Regions from separate parts of the Gordonia sp. X0973 genome, predicted to be linked through region 1. Evidence: predicted binding sites of a transcription regulator. Region 1 holds the regulator's gene; the other holds the start of a gene.
The links. Region 1 encodes LexA, which represses DNA repair genes until DNA is damaged. Its sites were predicted from a motif close to CGAACANNTGTTCG; they were not measured.
Positions count from the first base shown of each region.

Region 1 (4,208 bases):
GGATGATCGAGGAGTTGCGGGTCGGGCTCTACGCCCAGCGACTCGGTACCGCGGGCACCGTGTCGGAGAAACGGGTGATCAAGGCGTTCGACGCCTTCGTCTGAGCCGCCTCGCCGGCGGTGGATCGGTCAGCCGCGGTCGGACTGCAGGGAGTCGATCTCCCGTTGGAAGTCTTCGAGCGACTCGAACGAGCGGTATACCGAGGCGAACCGCAGATAGGCGACCTCGTCGAGATCGCGCAGCGGCCCGAGGATGGCCAGCCCGACCTCGTTGCTCGGCACCTCGGCCGAACCCGAGGATCGCACCGCGTCCTCGACCTGCTGCGCCAACTGGGCCAGCGCATCCTCGTCGACCTGCCTGCCCTGACATGCCCGCCGGACGCCCCGCATCACCTTCTCGCGGCTGAACGGCTCGGTCACGCCGTTGCGCTTGACCACGGCCAACACCGCATTCTCCACCGTGGTGAACCGGCGTCCGCATTCCGGACACGACCGACGACGGCGGATCGCCTGACCCTCGTCGGCGAGACGGGAATCGACGACCTTGGTGTCCTCATGCTTGCAGAACGGACAATGCATGAGCCCAACAATACCGACGGCCCGGGCAGTGCTCCGACTACCCGACGCACTGCGGCAGCCGATGCTGCCGCGCGACTGGGCGCCGCCCACGCTTATCGGTAGACCGGGGCCACGAGCGCCTGGCCGGCCGTCAACTGCGACGACGGCAACCCGTTCAACGCGCGCAGCTGATTGATCACCGCCTGGCGCGGCATATCCGGGGCGACGCGCGCGGCGACCGAGTTCAATGTCTCGCCTCCGCGCACGTGGACCACCGACGTGGCAACCGGATCGGGAGCAGTGCTCGCCTCGTAGTTGCCGCCGACGATGGCGAAGAGCCAGACCAGCCCGGCGAGCGCAGCGCCGACGAGGATCGCCGCGGCGCTCCCCCGGCGACGGGCGATCACCCGCTGCTGCCGGCTCTGGACCGGGGCCACCGGCGCAGCGCACCGGGTGCCGCGGTCCGGCCGGGGATGGTGGGAACGGCCGTCGACCGGGCGGCGCCGGGTCTGGGCGGGACGGAGCGGGCGCGGAGCCGGGCGGACTGCCGGGCGGTGCATCACTGGTGCGCTCATGTCGGTTCTCCTCGTTCGTGTGTTCGATGAACTCTTGTTCGAAGTTTTACCACGAGGGTCTGACAAAGTCTCGCGACACGTCGAACAAATGTTTGAAGGTCGCGGCTTTCTTCGCTAGCGTTGTGGCAACGAGCAGAGGAGAAACATCATGGCCAAGAAGAAGTCGGCGGAGTCCGGCCTCACCGACAGCCCCGCCGCGATCGAGGCGACCCTGACCCAGCGTCAGCGCGACGTGTTGGAGGTGATCCGCAAGTCCGTCCGCGAGCGCGGATACCCGCCGAGCATCCGCGAGATCGGTGACGCGGTCGGCCTCGTGTCGACCTCGTCGGTGGCCTACCAGCTGAAGACCCTGGAGAACAAAGGCCTGCTCAAGCGCGATCCGCACCGCCCCCGCGCGGTCAACGTCGCGGCGGACAAGAAGGGGCCGCCGCCCGGTGGCGCCGCGGCCGAGGGAATGCCCACGCCGACCTATGTCCCCGTCCTCGGCCAGATCGCCGCGGGTGGCCCGATCCTCGCCGAGGAGGCCATCGAAGACGTCTTCCCCCTCCCGCGAGAACTCGTCGGCGACGGCAACCACTTCCTGCTCCGCGTGGTCGGCGAATCCATGATCGACGCGGCGATCTGCGACGGCGACTGGGTGGTAGTGCGACAGCAGAACGTCGCCGACAACGGCGACATCGTCGCCGCCATGATCGACGGGGAGGCCACCGTCAAGACCTTCAAGCGCGACGGCGCGCACGTGTGGCTGATGCCGCACAACCCGCTGTTCGACCCGATTCCCGGTGACCGCGCGGTCATCCTGGGCAAGGTCGTGACCGTGATGCGCCGGATCTGATCCGGCCCCTGCTCTGATCCGATGCGGCGCCGTCAGGCGTCGACGCGGGTGAACTCGACGAGTTCACCCGCGAGCGCGGCGGGAACCCGCACGCGCATCTTGGTGCCCGTCGCATGGTGCTCGGTCGAGTGGATCTCGCCGTCGGCATGGATCCGCGAGACGAGATCGCCGCGCGAGAAGGGGAGGTCGACGAACATCTCGACGTCCCCGCGCCCGATCTCGGCGCGGATGGCGTCGAACAGCTCCGGGAGCCCGGCGCCGGTACGCGCCGAGACGAACAATGCGCCCGGCAGCGCCGCGGCCAATTCGGCGTGTTTGAGGTCGTCCATCGCGTCCAGCTTGTTCACGACGAGCAACTCGGGCGGCAGCGTGCCGTCCCGCGCCTCGTCCGATACCTCGCGCAGCACGGTCCGCACAGCGTTGACCTGGTCCAACGGGAAGGCTTCCGAGCCGTCGACCACGTGCACGAGCAGATCGGCGTCGGCCACCTCCTCCAGTGTCGACCGGAACGCCTCCACCAGTTGCGTCGGCAGGTGCCGGACGAAACCGACGGTGTCGGTGAACACCACCTCGCGGCCGTCGTCCAGCCGTGCGCGGCGCGTCGTCGGGTCCAGGGTGGCGAACAAGGCATCCTGCACCAGCACGCCCGAACCCGTCATCGCGTTGACGAGACTCGACTTGCCCGCGTTGGTGTAGCCGACGACGGTGATCGTCGGCACCCCGCTGCGGTGCCGGTCCAGACGCTTCACCGTCCGGGCGGTCTTCATCGCGCGGATCTCCCGGCGCAGCTTGGCCATCCGCTCCCGGATCCGACGGCGATCGGTCTCGATCTTGGTCTCACCCGGACCGCGCAGGCCCACGCCGCCGTTGCTGCCCGCCCGACCACCGGCCTGCCGTGACATCGACTCGCCCCAGCCGCGCAGCCGGGGCAGCATGTACTCCATCTGCGCGAGGCTGACCTGCGCCTTGCCCTCCCGACTGGTCGCGTGCTGGGCGAAGATGTCGAGGATCAGCGCGGTGCGGTCGATGACCTTCACCTTGACGACCTTCTCCAGCGCGTTGAGCTGGGCGGGCGTCAACTCGCCGTCGGCGATGACGGTGTCCGCGCCGGTCGCGACGACGATCTCGCGCAGCTCACCCGCCTTGCCCGACCCGATGTAGGTGGCCGCGTCCGGGCTGGACCGGCGCTGGATCAGCGCATCCAGCACCTGCGACCCGGCGGTCTCGGCCAACGCGGCGAGTTCGGCCATGTTGGCGTTGGCCTGGGCGATGGTGCCCGACGTCCAGACGCCGACGAGCACGACCCGTTCCAGGCGCAGCTGCCGGTACTCGACCTCGGTGACGTCGGTGAGTTCGGTGGACAAGCCGGCGACGCGCTGCAGCGACGCCCGATCGTCGAGTTGGAGTTGACCCGTCGTCGGCGCATCGTCCGTGCGAAGCGCGCCGGGCGGAGTAGAAACCGCGGGGTCCGGGGACAGTTCTGATTCAGTCATACCCGTCCATCATGACACCGCGCGGACGTCGTGCGCGAGCCGATTACCTGCACCCTCAGTCGAGGGCGCCCGTGAACAGCTCGCCGCGCGCGACGAGGCGCGACGGACCGCGCAGGGTGCTGGTCGTCCCGCCGTCGTCGATGCCCACGTCGACCCGGCCGCCGGGAACGGTGATCCGCAGCTTCCCGGAGTCCCGCCCCAGGGAGGCGAGTAGTGCGCTGCCCGCCGCGACCAGGCCCGTTCCGCAGCTGCGCGTCTCCCCCACGCCGCGTTCGACGACCCGCATCGATGCGACGAGGGTGTCGCCGTCGGCCACCGGTTCGGTACACAGCTCGACGTTGACCCCCTCGGGGAACACACCGGTGTCGAATCCGACCGGACCGGACAGGTCGAGGGCACTCAACTCGCCGTGCGACAAACCCGGAACGACGCAGGCCAGATGGGGATTGCCCACGTCGACGGCGATCCCGGTGAAGGTCCTACCACCGATCGTCGCCGAGGAGGTCACCCCCCGGAGCACCCGGCCCATCCCGACGCTGACCTCAGCGCTCGTCGGCGAAACCGAGTGGATGCGGACCGGACGCGCACCGGCCCGCGATCCGACGACGAACTCGTCGGCATCGGTCAACCCGGCGACCCGACAGTAGTGGGCGAACACCCGGACGCCGTTGCCGCACATCTGCGCCACCGAGCCGTCCGCATTGCGGTAGTCCATGAACAGGTCGTCGGCGGCGATCCCCTCGCCGAG
Region 1 is NZ_CP054691.1:2,035,993-2,040,200, forward strand. Features, by position in the region: gene hrpA (ATP-dependent RNA helicase HrpA) at 1-104, shown strand, start outside; gene nrdR (transcriptional regulator NrdR) at 129-578, opposite strand; gene HUN08_RS18365 (LysM peptidoglycan-binding domain-containing protein) at 671-1,132, opposite strand; gene lexA (transcriptional repressor LexA) at 1,281-1,967, shown strand; gene hflX (GTPase HflX) at 2,000-3,460, opposite strand; gene dapF (diaminopimelate epimerase) at 3,516-4,208, opposite strand, start outside.

Region 2 (4,208 bases), 1.4 Mb from region 1:
GCGTTCACGACCCGCTGCAGCACGTCTTCTACCTGCGATGATGTCGCGATAGGCGGTGGCCGGTCGCTGGGACTTCGTGATTGCCCGGTAGGTCATGGGCGGCGGTCTCGCGAAGATAGGACCGGGGTCGTGGACCCGGTTGACACGGTATGCGGTGCCGCTGCCCGCGAGCCGCCAACCGATCCGGCCGGTGTCGGGGCCGCTGGTGATGGGTCCGGTTTCCCATTGTCCGGGACGGTCGCCGACGTTGCGGTTGTCCGGTCCGCAGGCGGGGACGAGTTCGTCGAGGTTGGTCTCACCGCCCTTGGCGAAGTCGAGCAGGCCGTGATGGGCCTCGGTATGGGAGAACGGCCGCGTGCAGCCGGGCCGGGTGCATCCCAGATAGGCGCCGAACAGGGCCAGGCGCTGCGCCATGGTGGCCAGGCGCTTACCGCGGCCGAAGGCCAGGACTTCACGCGTGCAGGACGTGAACACGCAAAGCCACGGCACCGCATCGGCGGCCACCGCGATCAGATCACCCACCGGAATCATCGATCCCGTCGCCGTCGTCGCGACCCCGGCCCGCCGGGCCAGATCCCCTTCCTCGACGGTGATCACCAGTTGCGCCGGGATCCGGGTGGGGCGCCCCAAGGCTTGATGACCCAGGATCCAGTCGAGACCGTGTTCCAACCCATCGTGCTGACGCTGGGCCGCCGACCGCCCGTCACGGCACTGGGCATCGGCCCACGCCTCCCGGTCCGCCTCACCCAACTCGGAGAACGAACCGCGAAGCGAATCCGGGTCGGCCGGGTTGTTCATCCCGGGCTTGGCCCAGTTGTCCAGCACGACCTCGAGCTTCGCACGCAACGACGGCGTGAGATACCCGGAGATCTTGCTCATCAGCCGCTTATCCTGCCGGCCGATGACGATTCCCCGCATCCGCCGGCGATCCCGGTCGTCGGTCAGCTTTCCATCCGGATCCAGATGCGCCAACAATCGTTGCCCCAGCGGCCGCAAATCCGACGGGGCGACCTCGCGTGCCGCCCCCACCAAGATCTCGACCGCGGTATCCACCTCTTCTGACGACGTCGCGCACGGAACCCGCCCCAGCACCGTCTCGATCTCGCAAACATGATCAGCCGAAACCGCGCCCGCACCGACGGCCTGCGCGACCGACCCACGCTTGGGCGGCAACGCTTCCCCGGTCACCGCGCTCAACGGCCCGATCGCCTCGGCCACCTCCCGTCGTCGCTTCGCCTCCACGGTTCCCAACCGCAAATACTGGGCATAGAAGGTCTTCACCGACCGGTGACCCACCAAGGTGTACGCCGCCCGGCCGGCAATCTCCACATACAGCGCCGCATTCACTCCGGCAGCGCGACGCCACGCCGTCTCCAGGGTCTCCACACAGGAAATCACCTGCTGCTCGGACAGCACGCCCAACGACGACCCGGCGAGCTTCGCCACCGCAACATCGATCAGCTCCGCCAACTCGAGCGGGGAATCGGGCAACCGCCCGGCGATGCCCGGCCCGGCGGCGTCAACCTCGGCCATCAGACCCCCCTCCCCGATCACCCTTCGAATACATGTTCACCATACCAATACGGTGTGCGTACTGCAACACATGTTCGAAAGTGCACAGCGTCCGGGCTGACAGCGCAGCGCCTACCCGTAAGCGACGTCGACCCGGAAGGGCTCGAACCCCAGGTTCTCGTAGGTGTGCAGGGCGGCGGTGTTGTCGCCCTCCACGTACAGCGTGACCTCGGGGACGCGCCCCGCCAGGTAGTGCAGGCCGGCCAGCGTGAGCAGCCGGCCCAGGCCCCGTCCCTGTGCCGCCGGATCCACCCCGACGACGTACACCTCGCCCAGTTCCGGGCTCGCGACCTTGGTCCAGTGGAAGCCCAGGAGGCGCTGTGCGTCGTCGCGGTCGAAGGCGAGGAACAGACCGCGCGGATCGAACCAGTCAGCGCCGGTGCGCTCTACGATCTGCTCCTGCGTCCACCCGCCCTGTTCCGGGTGCCAGTCGAAGGCGGCGTTGTTGACGCGCAGGATTTCGCGGTCATCGGCCGGACCCGCGTAGGTACGCAGCACCACGTCGTCGCGCTGCGGCAGCGGCGGCAGTGGCTCGTCGTCGGCACCGACGCCGAGGTTGAGTTGGCGCAGCTCACGCCGCACGGACAGTCCCAGCTGCCCCGCCAGCGCCCGCGCCGCGGGCAGATCGCCGTGCGCCCACAGCCGTACCCCGGCGGTCGGTGCAGTGGCCAGCACCCGCTGCGCCAGGGATCTTCCGACGCCGTTCCCGCGCGCCGCGGGTGCGACGACGAGTTCGGCCGTCGACGGCTCACCGTCGCGCCCGGGGAGCACCGAGGCGTAGCCGATCACGGTGCCGTCGTCGGCGGTGGCGAGCAGGTGTTCGACCGCGGGACTCGTCGCACCCAGGGCGTTCACCGGGGCCTCCCCCAGTGCCTGTACCCCGTCGGCGGAATGGGACTGGACCAGCACGGCTCGCACCGCGCGCTGCTGCTCGTCGGACAACTGCTCTGCGCGCGCTATCGAGGTCACACTTCGAGTATCTCACCGTCGGACTCGGCGTCGGCGGCCCGTCGCGACGGTGCGACGGCCTTGTACCCGACGTTGCGCACCGTGCCGATGAGCGCCTCGTGGTCAGGACCGAGCTTGGCGCGCAGCCGCCGCACGTGGACGTCGACCGTGCGGGTGCCGCCGAAGTAGTCGTAGCCCCACACCTCGTGGAGGAGTTGGGCGCGGGTGAAGACCCGGCCGACATGCGCGACGAGGTATTTGAGGAGTTCGAATTCCTTGTAGGTGAGGTCCATCGGCCGCCCCCGCAGGCGTGCCGTGTAGGTCTCCTCGTCGATGGTGACGGCGCCCAGGCTCAGCGTCGCGGATTCCTCTTCTTGGCGCGGGGCCACCCGTCGCGCCGTCAGCATCCGCAGCCGCGCGTCGAGTTCGGCCGGGCCGATGTCGGCGACCAGGAAGTCGTCCAGGCTCCACTCCGCGTTGATGGCGATCAGCCCGCCCTCGGTCAGCACGGCGACGACGGGAACCGTCGCGGTGCTCGCCAACAGCCGACACAGATTGCGGGCGGCGGCCAGATCGGTCCGGGCGTCGACGAGGACGGCCTGTGCCGACTCGGTGGTCAGAAGCGCGGAGACATCGGCGGGGGCGCTGCGGACGGAATGGGCCAGAAGCGCGAGCGAGGGCAACACCGTGCCCGGGTCGGGGTGAGAGGTCAGGATCAACAGGTCCATCTCGGCTCCGCTTCTGCGTCGAGTCGCTCGACGGTAATCGGCGACGCGGGATTCGGGGCGCCAGGGTGGCGCCACACTGACATCAGCGGCAGCGGGATAGATGTAAGAATAACGCTGATGACACTCCCAGTTCACATCGACGACTCCCCGCGCCCGCGGCTGCGTGCGGCCGTCATCGCATTTGCACTGGTCATCGCTGTTATCGGGGCCCTGGTGACCATCGACACCTTCCGGGCCGGTCGCAGCGAGCACCGGCTGGCCGAAGCGCTGATGGCCTCCCCCCGCGTCGATTTCGAGCCCGAGGTGACCCTCGGCGGTTTTCCGTACTGGAGCCATGCGCGACGCGGCGAGTTCCCCGGGCTGACCATCACCGCGCGGGGGGTCGCCGCCGCCGGCCCGGCAGAGCTTGCCGGGGTGCCGCAGACCTGCGCGAGCACGCCGTGCCGCGCCGAGTTGGGCGTGCGGGCCGACGAGGTGAAGGGTATGGACACCGGCCGGTGGTCGGCCACCCGTCCGATCATGCTGACCGCCGTCACCGCGTCGGCGAAGCTGGACTCGGTCAACCTGGGCCGCATGCTCGACATCACCGACCTCGCCGTGAACACCCCGGCCCCGGCGAATCGGGCCGGCGGCGGCGGTCCCGGCGACGGTCTGCTCGAGCGCACCACCGGCGTCCTGCTCACCGGTACCGTTTCACTGCCGCCGAGCCGCCCGAGCCCGCGCACGCAGGTGCGCTATCCCCCGTCGTCCCAACGGTTCACCGGGCAGCGGGTGCGCGTGAGCGTCCTCGTCGATCTGGCCGTCGACGGAAACGACCTCGTCATCACCGCCACCGACTTCTACGGCGGCCCCGAGGAACACGCCGACGGCCGGGTGCCCGCGCAGTTCCGCGCGGCGGTGCTCGCCCGGTTCAGCGGCCGGGTGCCCTATCCGCGTCTGCCATGGGGAGTGTCGCCGACC
Region 2 is NZ_CP054691.1:668,593-672,800, reverse strand. Features, by position in the region: gene HUN08_RS03295 (HNH endonuclease signature motif containing protein) at 1-1,533, opposite strand, end outside; gene mshD (mycothiol synthase) at 1,645-2,541, opposite strand; gene HUN08_RS03285 (response regulator transcription factor) at 2,538-3,248, opposite strand; gene HUN08_RS03280 (DUF2993 domain-containing protein) at 3,366-4,208, shown strand, end outside.
Region 2: the regulator LexA is predicted to act here: its motif matches at 1,559-1,572, upstream of HUN08_RS03295 (HNH endonuclease signature motif containing protein).